Regions from separate parts of the Comamonas sp. NLF-1-9 genome, predicted to be linked through region 1. Evidence: riboswitches for the same ligand, from Rfam matches in the RefSeq annotation. Region 1 holds a riboswitch; the other holds the start of a gene.
The links. Region 1 has a riboswitch for glycine ahead of gcvT (glycine cleavage system aminomethyltransferase GcvT). Riboswitches for the same ligand answer to the same signal wherever they lie in the genome.
Positions count from the first base shown of each region.

Region 2: it holds a riboswitch for glycine, as region 1 does, so the genes downstream of both, KUD94_RS05570 (D-amino acid dehydrogenase) here and gcvT (glycine cleavage system aminomethyltransferase GcvT) in region 1, are expected to answer to the same signal.

Region 1 is NZ_CP078069.1:619,014-630,383, reverse strand. It holds gene KUD94_RS03095 (acyl-CoA dehydrogenase) at 1-317, opposite strand, end outside; gene KUD94_RS03090 (MBL fold metallo-hydrolase) at 342-1,403, opposite strand; glycine riboswitch at 1,550-1,648, shown strand; glycine riboswitch at 1,664-1,777, shown strand; gene gcvT (glycine cleavage system aminomethyltransferase GcvT) at 1,824-2,951, shown strand; gene gcvH (glycine cleavage system protein GcvH) at 2,993-3,364, shown strand; gene gcvP (aminomethyl-transferring glycine dehydrogenase) at 3,517-6,447, shown strand; gene KUD94_RS03070 (FKBP-type peptidyl-prolyl cis-trans isomerase) at 6,599-7,012, shown strand; gene KUD94_RS03065 (PAS domain-containing sensor histidine kinase) at 7,044-9,227, shown strand; gene KUD94_RS03060 (RluA family pseudouridine synthase) at 9,224-9,970, shown strand; gene KUD94_RS03055 (SDR family NAD(P)-dependent oxidoreductase) at 10,025-10,846, shown strand; gene KUD94_RS03050 (Crp/Fnr family transcriptional regulator) at 10,942-11,370, shown strand, end outside.
Region 2 is NZ_CP078069.1:1,156,699-1,168,068, reverse strand. It holds gene KUD94_RS05605 (DUF1624 domain-containing protein) at 1-536, shown strand, start outside; gene KUD94_RS05600 (peptidylprolyl isomerase) at 588-1,373, opposite strand; gene KUD94_RS05595 (BolA family transcriptional regulator) at 1,438-1,731, opposite strand; gene KUD94_RS05590 (septation protein A) at 1,728-2,297, opposite strand; gene msrB (peptide-methionine (R)-S-oxide reductase MsrB) at 2,309-2,716, opposite strand; gene KUD94_RS05580 (YdiU family protein) at 2,713-4,185, opposite strand; gene KUD94_RS05575 (3-(methylthio)propionyl-CoA ligase) at 4,353-5,993, shown strand; glycine riboswitch at 6,045-6,140, shown strand; gene KUD94_RS05570 (D-amino acid dehydrogenase) at 6,298-7,557, shown strand; gene KUD94_RS05565 (3-hydroxyacyl-CoA dehydrogenase NAD-binding domain-containing protein) at 7,711-9,813, shown strand; gene KUD94_RS05560 (acetyl-CoA C-acyltransferase) at 9,845-11,020, shown strand; gene KUD94_RS05555 (TetR/AcrR family transcriptional regulator) at 11,076-11,370, opposite strand, start outside.

The DNA of each region.
Region 1 (11,370 bases):
GATTGCACGCTCATCATCGAGCGGTAGCCCGAATCCACGCGCTCGACCTCGCGCGCAATCAGGCCGTAGCTGACATAGCCCAGGCCCGCGCCGCCGTATTGCTCGGGGATGGTGGCGCCCAGCAGCCCCAGCTCGCCCATCTCGCGGAAGATGGCGGCGTCGGTTTGCTCGTGGCGGAAGGCCTGCTGCACCCGCGCAAGCAAGCGGCCCTGGCAATAGGCGGCGGCCGCGTCCTGCACCGCGCGCTCCTCGGGCGTGAGCTGCTCGCGCAGCGCAAAGGGGTCACCCCAGTCGAAAGGCCGTCGGCTCTTGGTCATGTGCAATCCTCCAGATAGCGTTTGTCAGGCGGCGCGGCGCTGGTACCAGGTGCAGCCGTCCTCGCCCTGGCTCGCCTGCACCTCGCCGCGCACCAGCAGGTAGTTCAAGTGGGCCAGCGCCTCACCCGTGGCCAGGCCCATGAGTATCTGGTCTGCGGTCACGGGCCGCGCAAACAGCGCGCCGAACACGTCGACCACGCGCCGCGGCTCGACCAGCACCTGCCTGAGCCGCGCGAGCGACTCCTGATGGCTGCGCGCCAGTTGCGCCAGGCGCTCGTGCAGGCCGCGAAAAGGCCGATTGTGCGCGGGCAGCACCAGCACGTCGTCGGCGACCTCGCGCCGCAGCTTGTCCAGCGAGGCCAGCCACTCGCCCAGCGGGTCGGCGTCGGGCTCGGTCGGATAGACCGAGACGTTGGACGAGATGCCCGCCAGCACCTGGTCGCCCGAGATCAGCAGCTTGCGCTCGGGGCAGTACAGGCAGGCGTGCTCGGGCGAATGCCCGCGCCCCACGACCACGCGCCAGCGGTAGCCGCCGATGTCGATCTCATCGCCATCGGCGAGGCGCCGAAAGCTGTCGGGCATGGTGTAAATCGTCTTGCCAAAGCCGCCAAAGCGCGTCTTGTAGGTCTCTATCGCCTCGTCGTCCCAGCCGGCGCGGCGGTAGAAGTCGATCGCGTCCTCGGGCGCCTCGCGCCCGGTGTCGGCCACCAGCGCGCGGCAGCTCAGGTATTCCAGGCGGCTGATCCACAGGCGGCAGCCGAACTTGCGCGTGAGCCAGCCGGCCATGCCGATGTGGTCCGGGTGCATGTGCGTGATGAACACGCGCGTGATCGGGCCGCTGAGCGCGCCGGCAAACAGCGCGCGCCAGGCGTCCAGCGTCACCGTGGACCAGATGCCGGTATCGACCAGCGCCCAGCCCGCGCCGTCGCGCAGCGCCCACAGATTGATGTGGTTGAGCGAATACGGCAGCGGCATGCGTATCCAGTACACGCCATCGGCCACTTCGCTGACTTCGCCCAGGCCGGGCGCGTCGCCGCAGGGGTAGCTCAAGCCCTGGGGCTCGGCCGCGGCGGTTTGCTTGTTCATCGTGCTCTCTCTTGCGGCCCGGCGCCCGTGCCGGGCGCGCACCGCTGGCCAAACAGGGCATTTTGCGGCAAACGCGCCGCGCCCGGCGCCGGGCGCTGTCGCCTTGGTTCGCGCCGGCGCAGGCAGCGCCAAAAGCCACGTAGAATCGCCCCCCGTCAGGAGAGAGCGCTGCCACCCGCACGGTGCGGCGCCGCCGAAGGCGCGAGGCCCAGTGCCCAAACGCTCAGGCAAAAGGACTGGCAAGTGCCCCGCCTGCGGGGCGCATCCCTGCTGGAGAGAGGGGCACGCGGTGACCTGCTGCGCGCCTCCACCGAAGGAGCAAGCGCGGCATCATCCGCGTGAATCTCTCAGGTAAAGCGGACAGCCGGGCATGCCCACACCCCGTGGTGTGGCGTGCCGTTTCCATCAAGGAGTCCGCGCTTGTCCGATACCCCCCTGCTCACCACACCGCTGGCCGGCCTGCACCAGGAACTGGGTGCACGCATGGTGCCCTTTGCCGGATACAGCATGCCGGTGCAATACCCCGCCGGCCTGATGGCCGAGCACTTGCACACGCGCGAACACGCCGGGCTGTTCGACGTCTCGCACATGGGCCAGCTCAGGATCAAGGGGCCGCAGGCCGCCAGCGCGCTCGAGAGCCTCATGCCCGTGGACGTCGCCGGCCTTGCCGTGGGCAAGCAGCGCTATGGCCTGCTGCTCAACGACGCCGGCGGCATCATCGACGACCTGATGTTCTTTCGCGAAGCCGAAGACGTCTTCTTCCTGATCGTCAACGGCGCCTGCAAGCTCGGTGACATCGCCCACCTGCGCGAAAAAATCGGCGCGCGCTGCACCATCGAAACCCTGCCCGAGCACGGCCTGCTGGCCCTGCAAGGCCCGCAGGCCGGCGCGGCGCTCGCGCGCCTGGTGCCGGCCGCAGAGCAGCTCGTGTTCATGAGCGGCATCCACACCGACTGGCAAGGCACGCCGCTCTTCATCACGCGCAGCGGCTACACCGGCGAGGACGGTTTTGAAATCTCGCTGCCCGGCGACAAGGCCGAGGCCCTGGCCCGCGCGCTGCTGGCGCAGCCCGAAGTCAAGCCCGTCGGCCTTGGCGCGCGCAACTCCCTGCGTCTGGAAGCCGGCCTGTGCCTGTATGGCAACGACATCGACGCCAGCACCACCCCGCCCGAAGCGGGCCTGAACTGGGCCATCCAGAAGGTGCGCCGCAGCGGCGGCGAGCGCGCGGGCGGCTTTCCGGGCGCGGACAAGGTGCTGGCGCAGATTGCCGACCCCTCCACCCTCACGCGCAAGCGCGTAGGCCTGGTCGCACTGGAGCGCGTGCCGGTGCGCGAGCACACGCCCCTGCACGAAGTGGGCGGCGCCGCGATAGGCACGATCACCAGCGGGCTGCTGGCGCCGTCGCTGGGCAAACCCATCGCCCTGGGCTATGTGCCGCCGCAGTTTGCCGCCGTGGGCACGCGCGTGGACGCGCTGGTGCGCGGCAAGCCCGTGCCCATGCAAGTGGCTGCCACCCCTTTCCTTGCGCCGCGCTACCACCGCGGATAGTCACAATCGCGCTTTTTCATCCTCTAGCAACGGAGCACCCCATGAGCATCAAGTATTCCAAGGACCATGAATGGGTCGATTACTCCAACGCCGCGGCCGCCATCGTCGGCATCACCGCGCATGCGCAGGACGCGCTGGGCGACGTGGTCTTCGTGGAGCTGCCCGAAGTGGGCAAGAGCTACGCCGCCGGTGACGTGGCGGGCGTGGTCGAATCGGTCAAGGCCGCGTCCGACATCTACATGCCGGTGTCCGGCGAGATCGTGGAAGTCAACGAGCAGCTGCGCGAAAACCCTTCGCTGGCCAACACCGACCCCACGGGCGCGGGCTGGTTCTTCAAGGTCAAGCTGAGCCAGGCCGACGAACTCGACTCCCTGCTGGACGAGGCCGCCTACCAGGAATTCACCAAGTCCTGATGCGCGGCGCAGCGCCGGGCATTGCGCCGGGCGCAGGCGCGCGCAGGCGAGGGCCGCCCATGAGCCAAGCCCTCTGCCGCCGCGCTATTCAAACGATAGTTGCCCGCGCTTGACTGGCGTGGGTTCCAAGCATATTTGACCTGAACCTTCCCATGTCCGCCCTGCCCTTGTCCGCGCTGGAGAACGCCAGCGAGTTCCACGCCCGCCACATCGGGATCACCGCAGCCGACGAGGCGCACATGCTCTCGGTCGTGGGCGTCGCCTCGCGCCGCGCGCTGGTCGACTCCATCGTGCCGCGCTCCATCGCGCGCGCCAGCAGCATGCAGCTGCCGCCCGCCTGCACCGAAGCGCAGGCGCTGGCCGAGCTCAAAACCATCGCCGGCAAGAACCGGGTGATGAAGAGCTTCATCGGCCAGGGCTATTACGGCACGCACACACCGGGCGTGATCCTGCGCAACGTGCTGGAAAACCCCGCCTGGTACACCGCTTACACGCCCTATCAGGCCGAGATCAGCCAGGGCCGCATGGAGGCGCTGGTCAACTTCCAGACCATGGTGACCGACCTCACCGGCATGGACATCGCCAACGCCTCCATGCTCGACGAGGCCACGGCCGCGGCCGAGGCGATGACGCTTGCGCGCCGCTCGGTGCGCGCCAAGGGCGACGCCATCGTGGTGATGGGCGACGCGCATCCGCAGACCATAGAGGTACTGCGCACACGCGCCGCGCCCCTGGGCCTGCGGCTCAAGCTCGCCGATTCGGCCGCAAGCTGGGATGCGGCGATCGCGGCCGACGACTACTTCGCGGTGCTGATCCAGTACCCGGCCAGCAGCGGCTGGCTGATGGACTGGAGCGAAGAGATCGCCAAGATCCACGCCAAGGGCGCGGCCGCCATCGTCGCGGCCGATCTGCTTGCGCTCACCCTGCTCAAGTCCCCCGGCGAGATGGACGCGGACATCGTCATCGGCAGCACCCAGCGCTTTGGCATGCCCATGGGCGCGGGCGGCCCGCACGCAGGCTACATGGCCTGCAAGGACAGCTTCAAGCGCAGCCTGCCCGGGCGCCTTGTGGGCGTGAGCGTCGACGTGCACGGCGCGCCCGCCTACCGCCTGGCGCTGCAAACGCGCGAGCAGCACATCCGCCGCGAAAAGGCCACCTCCAACATCTGCACCGCCCAGGTGCTGCCCGCGGTCGTCGCCAGCATGTACGCGGTCTACCACGGCCCCGAGGGCCTCAAGCGCATCGCCGAGCGCACCGCGCGCCTGAGCGCCATCCTCAAGGCGGGCCTTGCGCAACTGGGCTTCAGCCACGGGCACCACGCAAGCGCCTTCGACACCATCAGCCTGAAAACCGACGACGCTACCGATTCAATAGCTGCTCGCGCAATACGGATGGGCGCAAACCTCAGAAAAGCCTGGGACGTTTACCTGTGCATCTCGCTGGACGAAACCAGCACGCGCGCCGACGTCGAGCTGCTCTGGCGCATCTTCGCGGGCGAAGGCCGGACCCTGCCCGACTTTGCCGCGCTGGAGCAGCAGGCGCCCGCGCTGATTCCGGCCGAGCTGCGCCGCGAGAGCCCCTTCCTCACGCACCCGGTGTTCAACACGCACCACAGCGAAACCGCGATGCTGCGCTACATCCGCCAGCTCTCGGACAAGGACCTGGCGCTGGACCGCAGCATGATTCCGCTGGGCTCTTGCACCATGAAGCTCAACGCCACCAGCGAGATGATCCCCATCACCTGGCCGGAATTCGCGCAGATCCACCCCTTCGCTCCGGCCGACCAGCTTGCGGGCTACGCCGAACTCGACCGGTTGCTGCGCGACTGGCTGTGCCAGGCCACCGGCTACGCGGGCGTGAGCCTGCAGCCCAATGCCGGCAGCCAGGGCGAATACGCCGGGCTGCTGGCCATCAGGGCCTGGCACGAGTCGCGCGGCCAATCCCAGCGCACGGTCTGCCTGATTCCGAGCAGCGCCCACGGCACCAACCCGGCCAGCGCGCAGATGGCCGGCATGCAGGTAGTGGTGACCCAGTGCGACGACAACGGCAACGTGGACATGGCCGACCTCAAGGCCCAGTGCGAAAAGCACAGTGACGAGCTCGCCTGCGTGATGATCACCTACCCCAGCACCCACGGCGTGTTCGAAACCCAGGTCAAGGAGCTGTGCGAGATCGTGCACCGCCATGGGGGCCGCGTGTATGTCGATGGCGCCAACATGAACGCCCTGGTCGGCGTTGCGGCGCCCGGCGAATTCGGCGGCGACGTGAGCCACCTGAACCTGCACAAGACCTTCTGCATTCCCCACGGCGGGGGCGGCCCCGGCGTGGGCCCGGTCTGCGTGGTCGAAGACCTCGTGCCCTTCCTGCCCGGCCACGCCACGGCCCAGGCCAGCGGCTCCATGCCTGCAGCCGCTGCGGGCGAGGGCATGGCGCAAGGCCTGCGCGTCGGCGCGGTGTCGGCCGCGCCGCTGGGCAATGCCGCCGTGCTGCCCATCAGCTGGATGTACATCCGCATGATGGGCGCCGACGGGCTCACCGCCGCGACCGAGGTGGCCATCCTCAGCGCCAACTACATCAGCAAGCGCCTGGCAGACCACTACCCCACGCTCTACGCCTCCGCCAACGGCCATGTCGCGCACGAATGCATTCTCGATCTGCGCCAGCTCAAGGACAGCAGCGGCGTGATGGCCGAGGACGTGGCCAAGCGCCTGATCGACTACGGCTTTCATGCGCCCACGCTGTCCTTCCCGGTGGCCAACACGTTGATGGTCGAGCCGACCGAAAGCGAAGACCTGGCCGAACTGGAGCGCTTCATCGCCGCGATGATCGCCATCCGGGGTGAAATCCGCCAGATCGAAAACGGCGCCTGGCCGCAGGACGACAACCCGCTCAAGAACGCCCCGCACACCGCCGAAGCCCTGCTGGCGCAGGAATGGAAGCACCCCTACCCGCGCGAACTCGCTGCCTACCCCGTGGCCAGCCTGCGCAAGCTCAAATACTGGGCGCCGGTGGGCCGCGTGGACAACGTCTATGGAGACCGCAATCTGTTTTGCAGTTGCCCGCCGGTGGCAGAGCTGACCTGAGTGCCGCTGCCCCTGACACCCTGGCCAGGTTGTCAGGGGCGTGGGGGAACAATGGTGGCGGTCGGTGCGTCGCACAGCGTCTTGGCCGGGCAGCTCCAAGCGGCGTTGCCCTAACATTGCGGCTTTGGGCTTTTCCAGGCTGCACCACGCCATGCGCACTCCGTTTTTGTTGCTTTCTTGCGCTCTCCTTGCCTTGTCCGCCCAGGCACAAAGCGGCGCGCCCGTCGACCCCGTCACCACCCAAAGCGGCCTGATCTTCCAGTCGCTGCACGAAGGCACGGGCGAGGCGCCCAAGGCCAGCGACACGGTGAAGGTGCACTACAAGGGGCAGTTGGCCGATGGCAAGGAGTTCGACAGCTCCTACCAGCGCGGCCAGCCGACCGAGTTCCCGCTGAACCGCGTCATCCCCTGCTGGACCGAAGGGGTGCAGCGCATGAAGGTGGGCGGCAAGGCCAGGCTCACCTGCCCGCCGGAGATTGCCTATGGCGCGCGCGGTGCGGGCGGGGTGATACCGCCCAATGCCACGCTGACCTTCGAGATCGAACTGCTGGGCGTGCGCCGCTGAGGCGCGCCCGCGCAGCACGCGCACCACCGCCATGACCGAGCCGGATTTGTCCTTTCTGTTTCGCGGCGAGGCAGCGCCGCCAGGCAAGGGCACGCCCGCGCCGGCGCCGCAGCCGGCGCCTGTGCCCGCTGCACCGGCCACCGGCCGGGCGTCCGCCCAGGGCCAGGCCTTTGCCGACCTGGTGGCCGAGCTGCGCGGCTACCAGGCCGAACTGGAGGCGCAAAACAAGGAGCTGCGCTACAGCCAGGCGGCGGCCGAGAGCGCCTCCGAGCGCTTCGAGGCGCTGTTTTCCAGCGTGCCGCTGTCGCTCATGGTGCTCGACGAGCACGACATGGTGGTGCAGGCCAACGCCATGGCGCACCGCTCTTTCCAGCCCACCGAGCTCGACCGGCCGCTGACCTCGCTCATGCCCTTCGTGAGCGACGCCGACGCCGACCGCGTGCACCGCGCCTTTGCATTGGCGCGCGCGCAGGGGCGCAGCGACGCCTCCGAGGTAGTGTTTCAGATCGGCGGCGAGCGGCGCATCACCGGCGACCTGCACATCGCCTACATCGAAACCCTGCAGGGCAGTGGCGAGCCGCTGCGCCAGTTCCTCTGCGCGGTCATAGACCAGGGCCCGCTGCTGGCCGAGCGGCACACGCTGCAGCAGAGAAACGAGCAGTTGCACGCGAGCGAGCGGCGCCTGGAAGCGGTGATCAACTCGGCGCTGGACGCAATCATCTGCGTGGACCAGCACCAGCGCATCACCGTCTTCAACCCGACCGCGGCCGCGCTGTTCCAGTGCCCCACGCGCGACGCGCTGGGCAGTCCGCTGTCGCGCTTTCTGCCCGAGCTGGCGCGTGCCCCCGGCTATGCGCAGCTGACCACGCAGGCGGCGCTCGGCGAGATGCAGGCGCGCAGCGCCACCGGGCGCGAGCTGGCGGTAGAGGTCAGCGTCACCTTCGAGCACCACGAGGGCAGCGTCACCACCACCGTGTTCGCGCGCGACCTTACGGCGCGCAAGCGCGCCGAAGAGCGCCGCCAGGAACTCGAGGTGCAGCTGCGCGAATCGCAGAAGATGCAGGCCGTGGGCACCATGGCCGGCGGCATTGCGCACGACTTCAACAACATCTTGCACGCCATTCTGGGCAACGTGGAGCTGGCCAAGGCCGATGCGCAGGCCCCGGGCACCGACCCGCGCGTGCTGGAAAGCCTGCACGAGATCGACAAGGCGGCGCGGCGCGCGCGCGATCTGGTGCGCCAGATCCTCGCCTTCAGCCGCAACGAGGCACCGCCGCGCGGCGCGGTGCAACTGGCCGAGCTGATGCGCGAGACCGAGCGCCTGCTGCGCGTGACCCTGCCCGCGCATATCCATCTGCAAGTGCAAAGCGCAGCGCAATTGCCGCCGATTCTGGCCGACGCCACCCAGGTCGAGCAGGCCTTGCTGAACCTGTGCACCAACGCCATCCAGGCCGTGGGCACGCGGCCCGGGCGCGTGATGATGCAGGCGCAGTGCCTGCGGCCCAACGCGGCGCTGCGCGAGCGCTTGAAACTTGCGCCCGCCACCTACGTGGCGCTGCAGGTGAGCGACGACGGCCCCGGCATGGACGCGGCCACGCGCGCGCGCATCTTCGAGCCCTTCTTCACCACCAAGCCCGTGGGCCAGGGCACGGGCCTGGGCCTGCCCGTGGTGCACGGCGTGATGCGCACCCACGGCGGCGCCATCGACGTGCAAAGCGCGCCCAGCCGCGGCTGCCTGTTCACGCTGTTCTTTCCACTGGCCGACGCCGCGCAAGTGGAGGCCGAAAGCGCCCCCATGCCGCTCATGGTGCTGGCCGACGACAGGCCGGCGAGCACGCGCAAACGCCCCTGCGTGATGTACGTGGACGACGACGAGGCGCTGGTCTTCCTTGTGCGCCGGCTGCTCGGGCGGCGCTCCTATGAAGTGGCCGGCTTCACCGACCCGCGCACCGCGCTGCGCGCACTGGCGCAGGAGCCCGCCCGCTTTGACCTCCTGGTCACCGACTACAACATGCCCGGTTTCTCCGGCGTGCAATTGCTGCGCGAGGTGCGCAAAATCCGCGCCGACCTGCCGGTAGCGCTGGCCTCGGGCTACATCACCGCCGAGATCGAGCAAAGCGCGCTGCTGGAGGGCGCGCGCGCGCTGATACACAAGCCCAACGACGTGCACGAGCTGTGCGACACCGTGGACCGGCTGGTGCGCGGCGCGCCATGAACGCCGCCCCTGCCGCCGACATCGACCCCGCCGCCGCCCCTGCCTGCGCATCCGGGGCGAACGCGCCGCCCCTGCCTGCCCCGGCGCCGCTTTGCCTGTATGCCGACGAGGACTTGCTGGCGCTGGCCAAGCCCGCCGGCTTGCTGTGCGTGCCCGGGCGCGGGCCGCACAAGCAGGACGCGCTCAGCACGCGCGCCCAGCGGCACTGGCCCGGCGCGCTGGTCGTGCACCGGCTGGACCAGGCCACCTCCGGCCTGGTGCTGATGGCGCGCCACCCCGAGGCCCAGCGCCGCCTGGGCGCGGCCTTCGCGGCGCAGGCGGTGCACAAGTACTACCAGGCGCTGGTGCACGGGTGCCCGCGCGCTGCGCCGCTCGCGCACCCGCGCGCGCAAGAGCCAGGCTGGAGCGTGATCGACCTGCCGCTTGCGCCCGACTGGCCGCGCCGCCCGCTGCAAAAGGTCGATCACGCCGGCGGCAAGCCCAGCCAGACGCTGTGGCGCATGCTGGCGTGCGAAGCCGGCGGCGCGCGCAGCCGCTTGCTGCTGCAGCCGCTCAGCGGGCGCACCCACCAGCTGCGCCTGCACCTGGCGCACATTGGCCACCCCATCGTCGGCGACCGGCTCTACGGCCAGCCGGGGCAGGATGCCGACGCCCCGCGCCTGCTGCTGCACGCCTGGCGTCTGGCGCTCGCTCATCCGCGCACCGGGCAGTGGCTGGAACTTGCCTGCCCGCTGCCGTTCTGACAGCGCTGGCGCCCTGCGCGCCGTTTGGCCCCTTCTTTCTGCCCACTTGCCGCCATGTCCGCTTCCCACCTCTACATCCTCACCGGCGCCTCGCGCGGCCTGGGCCTGGCGCTGGCACGCGAGCTGCTGCAACCGGGGAATTGCCTGGTGCTGATCGCGCGCAGCGCCGCGCCCGACCTGCACGCGCCGCCGGGGGCGCAGCTCACGCAGTGGCAGCACGACCTGAGTGACGCACGCGCCGCCGCGCAGCAGCTCTCTCAGTGGCTGGCGCAGCAGCCGCCCGAGCGCCACGCCAGCGCCACGCTGATCAACAACGCCGGGGCGCTGGCGCAGATTGCGCCGCTGCGCGAATGCGCGCAGGCCCCCGCCCAGGCCAGCATCGCCAACGCGCTGCGCGTGGGGCTGGAAGCGCCCATGCTGCTGAGCGCAAGTTTCCTGGGCGCCACCGCCGACTGGCCCGGGGCGCGCAAGGTGCTCAACATCTCCTCGGGCCTGGGGCGCCGCCCCATGGCCGCGCAGGCCGCCTATTGCGCGGCCAAGGCCGGCATGGACCACTTCAGCCGCTGCCTGGCGCTGGAAGAGGCGGCGCGGCCCCGGGGTGCGCGCGTGTGCTCGCTCGCGCCCGGCGTGATCGACACCGACATGCAGCTGCAGCTGCGCAGCGCCGACCCGGACCGCTTCCCCGACCAGCCGCGCTTTGCGCAGTTGAACGCCCGGCAAGAGCTCAGCAGCGCCAGCGCCAGCGCGGCGCGCGTGCTCGCCTGGCTGCGCCATCCGGCGTTTGGCCGCGAGCCAGTGGCCGACGTGCGCAGCCTCGATACCGGCGCCAGCGCCATGCACGAAGGCGGGCCCGGCGCCGCCGGCGCGCGCCGCTGACGGCGCTCCCGCCCGGGCGGCGGGGCTCTGGTGCATCATCGGGGGTTTGGCATTACCGGGCGGCGCCAGCGGCGCAGTCGCTCAAAAGACAGACCATGGATGAGCCCATCCTTACGATCGAAGAACGGGCGGCGATCAATTCCGGTCGCTGGTTTTCCTCCTTGTCGCCCTCGCTGCGGCACGACATTCTTCGATGCACCTACGTCAAACGCTACAAGGATGGCGCCTTGATCACCGCCCGCGGCGAGTTCCCCGAGGAGTGGATCGCCTGCGCCAAGGGTGCGGTGCGCGTGAGCTCCACCTCGCTGTCGGGCAAGCAGATCACGCTCACTTACGTGGAGCCGGGCATCTGGTTTGGCGACGTGTCCATCCTCGACGGCGACCAGCGCACGCACGACGCCTATGCGCATGGCGAAACCACCATCGTCTGCGTGGCGCGCGCGGATTTTCGCAAGATCCTGGCGCAGCACTCCGAGCTCTACGAGGCGCTCTTGCGCCTGCAGGCGCGGCGCATACGCCAGCTC
Region 2 (11,370 bases), 540 kb from region 1:
TGGGCTGGCGGCGCTTTGGCAAGCGCTGGTTGCAGATCGCCGGCTGCGCGCTGCTGGTAAGCGCCGGCTCACTGCTCATGTTCCCGCACAGCTTCATCTACTTCGGCGTGCTGCACGGCATCGCGCTGATGTGGCTGCTGGCGCGCCTTAGCGCGGGCTGGGGACGCGGCCTGTGGCTTGCGGGTCTGCTTGCGCTGCTGCTGCCCTGGCTTGCGCGCCATCTGCTCGATGCCGCGCCTGCCGGTTGGGCCGATGCCTTCAACGGACGCTGGCTCAACTGGCTGGGCTTCATCACGCACAAGCCGATCACCGAAGACTATGTGCCGCTGTTTCCCTGGATGGGCGTGTTCTGGTGGGGGATGGCGCTGGGGCAGTGGCTGCTTGCGCGCCGGCCGGCGTGGCTCGCACGGCGAGCGCCTGGCTGGCCCGGGCGCACCCTGATGCTGCTGGGGCGCCACAGCCTGCCGTACTACATGCTGCACCAGCCGGTGTTGATCGGTGCGCTGATGCTCGCGGGCTGGGCGCTGGCGCAATGAAAACGCGGCCCGAAGGCCGCGCTGCGTTTGGCTGGCGTCAGTGGCGGCGCTTCATTCCACCTTGGCCTTGGTGCGCAGGTCCTGCTGGAATTGCATCAGCTTTTGCTGCTCCAGCTGCTGGCGCACCTGGTCCTTGACCTCGTCGAGCTTGGGCAGCTGGGCATCGCGCGTATCGTCCAGGCGGATGACGTGCCAGCCGAACTGGCTCTTCACCGGCGTCTGGGTGACCTTGCCTTTTTCAAGCTTGATCATGGCTTCGGTGAATTCGGGCACGTAGCTGCTCGGGTTGGCCCAGCCCAGGTCGCCGCCCTTGGCGCCAGAGCCCGGGTCCTTGGATTCCTTCTTGGCGATTTCCTCGAAATTGCCGCCCTTGTCGAGCTGGGCGATGATGGCCTTGGCCTGGTCTTCGTTTTCGACCAGGATGTGGCTGGCCTTGTATTCCTTGCCGGCGTTGGCGGCGACGAACTTGTCGTACTCGGCCTGGATTTCGGCGTCGGTCACCGGGTTTTTCTTCTGGTAGTCGGCAAACAGCTCGCGAATCAGAAGGGCCTGGCGAGCCAGTTCCATCTGGTCCTTGAAGTCCTTGCTGTTTTGCAGGCCGCGCTTTTGCGCCTCCTGCATGAAGATTTCGCGCGCGATGACTTCTTCGCGCACCTGCTTCTTGATGTCGGGCGTGACTTCGCGGCCCGCCTGCTGCAGTTGCTGCTCGATCAGCTCGGCGCGCGCCGTGGGCACGGCCTTGCCATTGACGATGGCCAGGTTCTGGGCGGCCGCCGGCAGGGCGGTGGCAGCAACGACGGCAACGGCCATCAGGCCGGACAAGAGCTTGTTTTGCATGGAAATGTGCGAGGAGGAGGGAAGGGGAGAGAGCAAAAAACCCGGGAGGGTGCAAGCATCCGGGTCAGAGAATTTCGATGGCGATCGCGTGCGCACCCGCCGCTATGAAGGGGCGCAGCGCATCATACACAAGCCGGTGCTGCTGCACCCGGCTGTGGCCTTGCAGGGAAGCAGCCGCAATGCGCACCCGAAAATGGGTGCCGTAGCCCGTGCCGTTGGCGCCGGCGTGCCCCTCGTGCAGACGGCTTTCGTCCAGCACTTCGAGCAGGCCGGGGTCAAGCAGCTCGCGCAGGCGCGCGTCCATGGCTTCGGCGGTCACCGCGTTGCCCGTGCCCGCCGGCGTGACGGTGGTACTCATTCAGGCGCCTCCGAGGCCGCGGACGACGCTGCGCCCTGGGGCGCCTCACTCAGGTGGCGCGCGATATACAGGCCTTGGCCCAGGATGAAAAGCACCGGGAAGACATAGCCCCAGAGCTTGAAGTCCATCCAGGCGTCGGTGGAAAAGTAGGCGGCCACATAGCCATTGAGCACCGCCATAAAGACGCAGTAGCCGACCCAGGCCAGCGTGAGCCGTTGCCAGACCATCTCGGGCAGCGCGATCTGGCTGCCCAGCATGATCTTGAGAAAGTTCTTGTGGTAGATCCACAGCGCGACCGCCAAGGCCAGCGCCATCGCGGCGTAGAGCACCGTGGGCTTCCATTTGATGAAGCGTTCGTCCTGCAGCGCCAGCGTGAGCGCGCCGAAAAGCAGAATCAGCACCAGCGTCGCCTTGTGCATGGTGCTGAGCTTCTTGTCCAGGCGCCAGACGATGGCCATCTGCACCACGGTGGCACCCATGAGCACCGCGGTGCCCATGTAAATGCCTTGCCATTTGTAGGCAACGAAGAACAGCAGGATGGGGAAGAAGTCGAGCAGCAGACGCATGGAGTGCCGGATTATCGCGGTTCGAAGTCCAGCGCCGCCGAATTCATGCAGTAACGCAGGCCTGTGGGTGCGGGGCCGTCTTCGAAGACGTGGCCCAGGTGGGCGCCGCACTGCGCGCAAGTGGTCTCGGTGCGCACCATGCCGTGACTGCGGTCCACGGTTTCGCGGATGGCGCCGGGCAGCGCCTGCGAGAAGCTGGGCCAGCCGCAGCCGGCATCGAACTTGGTGCCCGATTCGAACAGCTGCGCGCCGCAGCAGATGCAGTGGTAACGCCCGTCCTGCCAGTGGCTTTCGTATTTGCCGGTAAACGGGCGCTCGGTGGCGGCGTGGCGCGTCACCTCGTAGGCGCCGGCTTCCGCCTGCTTGCCGGCGAGCAGCGAGCGCCATTCGTCGTCGGTCTTGCGTATCGGATAGGTCATGAGGAGCAACTCAGGGTGAGAGAGGCCGCCCAGTCGGGCGGCGGGCCGGCCCAGGCTTGGTGGTCGGGATGGTCGTCGAACGGGCGCATGAGCACCTGCTGCAGAGCTTCGATGACGGAAAAGTCCTGAAGTTTCGCCGCGCGGATGCACAGCTCTGCCAGATGGTTGCGCAGCACGAATTTCGGATTGGTTTTGAGCATCAAATCGGGGTTTTGCACAATACCAGCCTGCGCTAACAGCTCTGAAAACGCTAGCAACCAATCGTGGAACGCCGTGCGGTCGATGAACAGATCGGCCGCCGCTTTCGGCGTGCCGCTGGCACAGGCTTGCGAATAGCTGCGCCAAAAGATGCTGTAGTCCACGCCTTCGCGCGCCAGCAGCCGCAGCAGCTGCGCAAGGGATTCGGCGTCGCCTTCGAAGGGCGCGCTCAGCCCCAGCTTGCGCCGCATCTGTGCCATGTAATGCGCCTCGAACGCGCCGGGGTAGGCGGAGATCGCTGCCTGGGCGTGGGGCAGCTCCTCGATCAGCGGCAGCAGCGCGCGTGCCAGGCAGGCCAGGTTCCAGTGGGCCACGGCCGGCTGCTCGTCGAAGGCGTAGCGACCGAGCTGGTCGCTGTGGTTGCAGATGTGCTGCGGGTCAAAGCCGTCCATGAACTGAAACGGGCCGTAGTCCAGCGTCAGGCCCAGGATGCTCATGTTGTCGGTATTCATCACGCCGTGCATGAAGCCTACCGCCTGCCACTGCGCGATCAGGGCGGCGGTGCGCTCGCTCACCGCGCGCAGCAGCGCGGCGTAGGCATTGCCCTGGGCGGCATCGGCCGTGCGGCAGGCGGGGTAGTAGCGCTCGATCACGTAATCGGCCAGGCGGCGCAGCGCCGGCTCCTGCCCCTGCGCGGCAAACCACTCGAAGTGGCCAAAGCGGATGAAGCTCGGTGCCACGCGCGTGAGCACGGCAGCGCTCTCCAGCGTCTCGCGCTGCACCGGCAGGGGCGAGCCGACCAGGGCGAGCGCCTGGGTGCTGGGTATCGCCAGGCCGTGCATGGCGCAGCTGGCCAGGTATTCACGAATGCTCGAGCGCAGCACCGCGCGCCCGTCGGCGCCGCGCGAATAAGGCGTGCGTCCGCTACCCTTGAGCTGCAGTTCCTGACCTTGCGCCGTCTCGCCCAGCAGCAGCGCGCGCCCGTCGCCCAGACGCCCGGCCCAGACGCCGAACTGATGTCCGCCATAGACGCTTGCCAGCGGCGTGCTGCCGGGCAGCGTGGCATTGCCGCTCAGGGCTTGCAAGGCCTGGTCGCTGTCGAGCCAGGCGGGCTCCAGGCCCAGTTCTGCGGCAAGCTCACGGTTGCGCGCGATCCAATGCGGCTCGGGCAGGGGGCTGGGCGCAAGCGCCGTGAAGAAGGGCTCGCCCAGCGTGGCAAAGCCCGCTTGCCAGGCGGGGCCTCGTGCTTCGGGGGCAGGCGTGGCGCGCATATCCATGGCCCATTGTGGGACGAAGCGGCAAGCGCTGCTGGCGCGTGCGCTCTTGTCCTGTAGGGGACAAGTCGCGTGCAGCCACGCGGGGCGCACGCACGAGGCGGCCGCAGGCCAGAGCTAACATGGCGGCGTTTCGTTTGCCGACCGAAAAAGGAGACCCCATGCTGCTCGGACAGATGCAGAGCCAACCCTTGTTGATTTCCATGCTGATCGACTTCGCCGAGCGCCACCATGGCGACGGCGAGATCGTCTCGCGCCGGGTGGAGGGCGACATGCACCGCTACACCTACGCCGATCTGGCGCGGCGCGCCAAACGCCTGGCCAATGCGCTGGAGGCGGCGGGTACCGAGCCGGGCGACCGCATTGCCTCCATCGCATGGAATGGCTATCGGCACATGGAGCTGTACTTCGGCGTCGCCGGTTCGGGGCGCGTGATGCATACGCTCAACCCGCGCCTGCATCCGGCGCAACTGGTGTGGATCATCAACCACGCCGAAGACAAGGTGGTGTGCTTTGACGCCAGCTTCCTGCCGCTGGTGCAGGCGGTGCACGCCAAGTGCCCCACGGTCAAATCCTGGGTGCTGCTGTGCGAGGCCGACAAGTTGCCCGCGGACAGCGGCATCCCCGGTCTGCTGAGCTACGAGGCCTGGATTGCGGCAGCCTCCGAGCAATACAGCTGGCCGCAGTTCGACGAGAACACCGCCGCCGGGCTGTGCTACACCAGTGGCACCACGGGCGATCCCAAGGGCGCGCTGTACAGCCACCGCTCTACCGTGCTGCACGCCTATGGCGGCTGCCTGCCCGACGCGATGAACCTGTCGGCGCGCGACTCCATGATGCCGGTCGTGCCGATGTTTCACGTCAACGCCTGGGGCCTGCCCTACGGCGCGGCGCTCACCGGCTGCAAAGTGGTCTTTCCCGGCCCCGCGATGGATGGCAAGTCGATCTACGAGCTGATGGAGGCCGAGCAGGTGACGTTTGCCGCCGGCGTGCCGACGATCTGGCAGATGCTGCTGTCGCACATGGCGGCCAACGGGCTCAAGTTCTCCACCCTCACGCGCACCGTGATCGGCGGCTCGGCCTGCCCGCCCGCGATGATCGACACCTTCCGCGACCAGTACGGCGTGGACGTGCTGCACGCCTGGGGCATGACCGAGACCAGTCCGCTGGGCACGCTGTGCACGCTCAAGAACAAGCAGCTCAAGCTCTCGCCCGAAGAGCAACTGCACATCCGCACCAAGCAGGGGCGGGCGCTCTTTGGCGTGGACATGAAGATCGTCGGGGACGACGGCAAGGACCAGCCCTGGGACGGCAAGACCTATGGCGACCTGCTGGTGCGCGGCCCCTGGATATTGGCGCGCTACTTCAAGGGCACGACCGATCCGCTGGTCTACGACGAGGCCGGGCACGGCTGGTTTCCCACGGGCGACGTGGCCACCATCGATGCCGACGGCTTCATGCAGATCACCGACCGCAGCAAGGACGTGATCAAGTCCGGCGGCGAATGGATCAGTTCCATCGACATCGAGAACATCGCCATGGCGCACCCGGCCGTGGCCATGGCCGCCTGCGTCGGCATGGCCCACCCCAAGTGGGACGAACGCCCGATCATCGCCGTGGTGACCAAACCCGGCGCCGAGGTCACGCGCGAAGAGCTGCTCGGGTTCTACGAAGGCAAGATGGCCAAGTGGCAGATCCCCGACGACGTGGTGTTCGTCGAGGCGATCCCGCTGGGCGCTACCGGCAAGATGCAAAAGAGCAAGCTGCGCGAGCAGCTCAAGGACTACAAGCTGCCCGGCCTTTGAGTGGTTTGGCCGGCCGCTGAGCAGGCCTCACTCTCTGCTAGGATGGCGGCCTTGGATGGGTCGGGAGAGCTTGCCGGGCATGCGCCCGGCGACGCCGAAGGAGCAACTGCCCCGGAAACTCTCAGGCACAGGAACCGGCCCGTCGTCCACACTCTGAAGAGCAGGCAGCTTCGTCTCTTGCCTCACCGAAGGAGCAAGTGTGCCGCCCCAGCGCCGGCACACGAATCTCTCAGGTTCCGAACAGAGGGGGCACGCCGCATGCATGGTGCATGCCGCGTCACCCATCCTGACGTTTGGAGCTGACATGACTTCGATCGCCGTCATCGGCGCCGGTATCACCGGCGTCACTTCTGCCTACGCGCTGGCCCGGCGCGGTTTTGATGTAAGCCTGCTGGAGGGCCATCGCTACGCCGGCATGGAGACCTCGTTCGCCAATGGCGGACAGCTCTCCGCTTCCAACGCGGAGGTGTGGAACCACCCGTCCACGCTGCTCAAGGGCCTCAAGTGGATGCTGCGCAGCGATGCGCCGCTGCTGGTCAATCCCCGGCCCACTTGGCACAAGCTGTCCTGGTTTGCCGAATTCATCGCCCAGCTTCCCCGCTACCGCGAGCACACGGTGCAGACCACGCGCCTGGCGATCGCCGCGCGCCAGCATCTGTTTGACTGGGCCGAGCGCGAAGGCCTGCACTTTGATCTGCGCCGGCAGGGCATCTTGCACATCTACCGCGACCGCGCCGGTTTCGAGCATGCGGGCGAGGTCTCCAGGCTGCTGGCCGAAGGCGGTCTGCAGCGCCGGGCGGTCACGCCCGAGGAGATGCGCGCGATCGAGCCCACACTCGCGGGCAACTACTACGGCGGCTACTTCACCGAAAGCGATTGCACCGGGGACATTCATCTCTTCACCGCCGGCCTGGCCGCTGCCGCCGAGCGCCTGGGGGTGCACTGCCTCTATGGCGCGCAGGTGCAAGGCCTTGAAAGCGACGGACGCCGCGCGCTGGTGCGCTGGAGCGGCGAAGACGGCCCGCGCGAGCAGTCCTTCGACGCGGTGCTGGTCTGCGCCGGCGTGGCCAGCCGCGCGCTGGCGGCGCAACTGGGCGACCGCATCAACATCTACCCGGTCAAGGGCTACTCGATCACCGTGCACCTGCAGGACGAGGCAAGCCAGCAGGCCGCGCCCACCGTCAGCCTGCTCGACGACGAGACCAAGCTCGTCACGAGCCGCCTGGGCGCGACGCGCTTTCGCGTGGCCGGCACGGCCGAGTTCAATGGCGTGAACAGGGATATCCGGGCCGACCGCATCGCGCCGCTGGTGCGCTGGGTCAACGCCTGCTTTCCCGGCGTGAGCACGCGCCAGGTCGTGCCCTGGGCCGGCCTGCGCCCGATGACCCCGAGCATGCTGCCGCGCGTGGGCCAGGGTCGCAAGCCCAATGTGTTCTACAACACCGGCCACGGCCACCTGGGCTGGACGTTGTCGGCGGCTACGGCGGACATGGTGGCCGAGCTGGCCAGCTCGGCCCTCGGGCGCAGTGCGGGCGGCGCGCGGGTGGCGCTGCAGGGCGCCTGAAGCGGCACACGGGTGCGCCGCTGCCGCGTCCCACCCGTGACAGCCGCGCAGAGCAGGCCGCGGCAAAGCTCCTACACTCTTTGAGCCCGGGCCGGCGCATGTGCCATGCGCGGGCCCCGCGTTTGCGCGGCCAATCAAGAAGGAGCTCTGCCAGTGACAGCCCAATACCAGGTCCAGGGCGATATCGCCCTCATCACGCTGAACAACCCGCCGGTCAACGGCCTGGGGCTAGCCACGCGCAAGGCCTTGGGCGAGGGGCTGCGCCAGGCGCAGCAGGACGCGGCCGTCAAGGCCATTGTGCTCACCGGCGCGGGCAAGGCGTTTTCGGGTGGTGCGGACATTACCGAGTTTGGCACCGACAAGGCCTTTGCCGAGCCCAATCTGCACACCGTGATCGCCATGGTGGAGCAGTGCAGCAAGCCGGTGGTCGCGGCGATCCACAGCGTCTGCATGGGCGGCGGGCTGGAGCTTTCGCTTGCCTGCCACTACCGCGTGGCCGCGCCCGGCTGCAGCGTGGCGCTGCCCGAGGTCAAGCTGGGCCTGCTGCCGGGCGCCGGTGGCACCCAGCGCCTGCCGCGGGTGCTGGGGGTGGAGGCGGCGCTCAATCTGATCGTCAGCGGCGAAGCGCTCAAGAGCGAATTCATCGCCGGGGTACCGGGGCAAAAGCTCTTTGACAAGCTCGCCAGTTCGCCCGAAGCCTTGCTGGACGAAGCCTTGGCCTTTGCGCGCAGCGTGGCCGATGTGCGCCCCTTGCCCTTGGTGCGCAATCTGCCCTGCGCACACCCCCAGGGCGAGGCCTACTTTCAGTTTGCGCGCAACATGGTCAAGGGCATGGCGAAGCACTTCCCCGCGCCGGCGATGTGCGTGGACGCGGTGCAGGCGGCAGCGAGCAAGAGGATGTTTGCCGATGGCCTGGTGGTCGAGCGCGAGCTGTTCACGCGGCTGATGTGGTCGCCCGAGTCGCGCGCGCTGCGTCACCTGTTCTTTGCCGAGCGCGCCGCGAGCAAGATTCCCGACGTGCCCGCCGCTACGCCGCTGCGCAAGATCGAGAAAGTGGCCGTCATTGGTGCAGGCACCATGGGCGGCGGCATCGCGATGAACTTCCTCAACGCCGGCATCCCGGTGACCCTGCTGGAGATGAAGCAGGAAGCGATTGAGCGCGGCGTGGGCGTGATGCGCAAGAACTACGAGGCGCAGGTCAAGAAGGGCAAGCTCAAGCAGGACAAGTACGAGCAGCGCATGGCCTTGCTCACGACCACGCTGAGCTACGACGACCTCAAGGACGCCGACCTGATCATCGAGGCAGTGTTCGAAGACATGGCGGTGAAGGAGGCAGTATTCAGGCAGCTCGACGCGGTGGCCAAACCCGGCGCGATTCTGGCCAGCAACACCTCGACGCTGGACGTCAACCAGATTGCCGCCTTCACCGCCCGCCCGCAGGACGTGGTGGGCCTGCACTTCTTCAGCCCGGCCAACGTGATGAAGCTGCTCGAGGTGGTGCGCGGCGAGAAGACCGCCAAGGATGTGCTCGCCACGGTGATGGCCGTGGCCAAAAAGATCCGCAAGACGGCGGTGGTCGCGGGCGTGTGCGACGGCTTCATCGGCAACCGCATGATCGAGCAATACGTGCGCCAGGCGGGCTTTTTGATTGACGAGGGCTGCACCCCGGCGCAGGTGGACAAGGCGATCGAGAAATTCGGCTTTGCCATGGGGCCGTTTCGCATGAGCGACCTGGCGGGCAACGACATCGGCTGGGCCATCCGCAAGCGCCGCCGTGTGGAATACCCCGACATGAAGTACAGCAAGACGGCCGACTTGCTGTGCGAGCAGGGGCGCTTTGGCCAGAAAGTGGGCAAGGGCTGGTACGACTACCTGCCAGGCAAGCGCGACGCAATCCCCAATGCCGAGGTGGTGGCGATGATCGAGGACTACCGCAAGAGCGAAGGCATCACGGCGCGCAAGATCGGCGACGAGGAAATCGTGCAGCGCCTGGTGTTCAGCCTGGTCAACGAGGCCGCGCACGTTCTGCAAGAAGGCATCGCCAACAAGGCGAGCGACATCGACGTGGTCTACATCTTTGGCTACGGCTTTCCGGTGTTCCGCGGCGGCCCGCTGAACTACGCCAACGAGGTCGGCCTGTTCAACGTGGTGGCGGCCATGCAGCGCTTTGCGCGCAACCCGCACGACGACGCCGCCTTCTGGCAGCCCGCGCCCTTGCTGGCGCGCCTGGTGGCCGAAGGCAAGCACTTCGCCTGAGCCCGAGAAAGACAGCACAAGGAATATCGCCATGACCAGCGCAGTGATTGTTTCTACCGCCCGCACGCCGCTCGCCAAGAGCTGGAAGGGCTCCTTCAACATGACGCATGGCGCCACGCTGGGCGGCCATGTGGTGCGCGCCGCTGTCGAGCGCGCGGGCATCGAGGGCGGGCAAGTCGAAGACGTCCTCATGGGCTGCGCCAACCCCGAGGGCGCGACCGGCATGAACATCGCACGCCAGATCGCGCTGATGGCCGACCTGCCGGTGACCACCAGCGGCATGACGGTGAACCGCTTTTGCTCCTCGGGCTTGCAGACGATTGCGCTGGCCAGCCAGCGCATCATCGCGGGCGAGGGCGAGGTCTACGTGGCCGGCGGCGTGGAGAGCATCTCCTGCGTGCAGCAGGAGATGAATACACACATGTTGTTCGACCCGGCCTTGCAGAAGAAAAAGCCCGAGATCTACTGGAGCATGCTGCAGACCGCCGAGCAGGTGGCCAAGCGCTACGGCATTGGCCGCGAAGCCATGGACGAGTACGGCGCGGCCAGCCAGCAAAAGGCCTGCGCCGCGCAGGCCGCGGGCCTGTTCGAGGCCGAGATCGCACCCATCACCGTGACTGCGGGCATCGCCGACAAGACCCTGGGGCTGATCACGAAGCAAGTCACCGTCAGCAAGGACGAGGGCCTGCGCGAGGGCACGACGGTGGCCGCCATCAGCGGCATCAAGCCGGCGCTGCCCGGCGGCCTGGTGGCGGCGGGCAACGCGAGCCAGTTCTCGGATGGCGCGGGCGCCTGCGTGGTGGTGAGCGAAGACTACGCCAGTCGCAAGAACCTGAAACCCTTGGGGCGCTTTCTGGGTTTTGCAGTTGCAGGCTGCGAGCCCGACGAGATGGGCATAGGCCCGGTGTTTGCGGTGCCCAAGGTGCTCAAGCGCCTGGGCCTTGCGGTTCAGGATATCGACCTGTGGGAGCTGAACGAAGCTTTCGCGGTGCAGGTGATCTACTGCCGCGACAAGCTCGGCATTCCGGCCGATCGGCTGAACGTCAACGGCGGGGCGATAGCCGTGGGCCACCCCTACGGCGTGACCGGCCAGCGCCTGACCGGCCATGCGCTGATCGAAGGCAAGCGCCGTGGGGCCAAGCGCGTGTGCGTGACCATGTGCATAGGCGGCGGCATGGGCGCGGCGGGCGTGTTCGAGGTGCTCTGAAGGCGCCGGCGGCGCACGACCCGGAGCGAGCGGGCCGCAGACATGCGGCCCTTTTTCATGGGCGCCGCGCGCGCTCCAGCAGGCTGTCCAGATAGGCGGCGAACAGCGCCTGCGAGGACTGGCCGAACATGCGTATGCGTCCGGTGTGGCTCATCACCAGCAGCCCGACGATGTGGGCAAACAATGCAGTGACCTCGGCAGTGGCGCGTGCGTTGTCAAGGCCCAGCGCCTGCAGCGCCGCATGGCAGGGCAGCAGCGCGTCGCGCAGGCGGGTGTTCAGGCGCGCATCGAGTTCGGGCGTGAGGCCGCGCGGCGCCATGCCCTGGAACAGGTAAAAACCCAGATCCAGG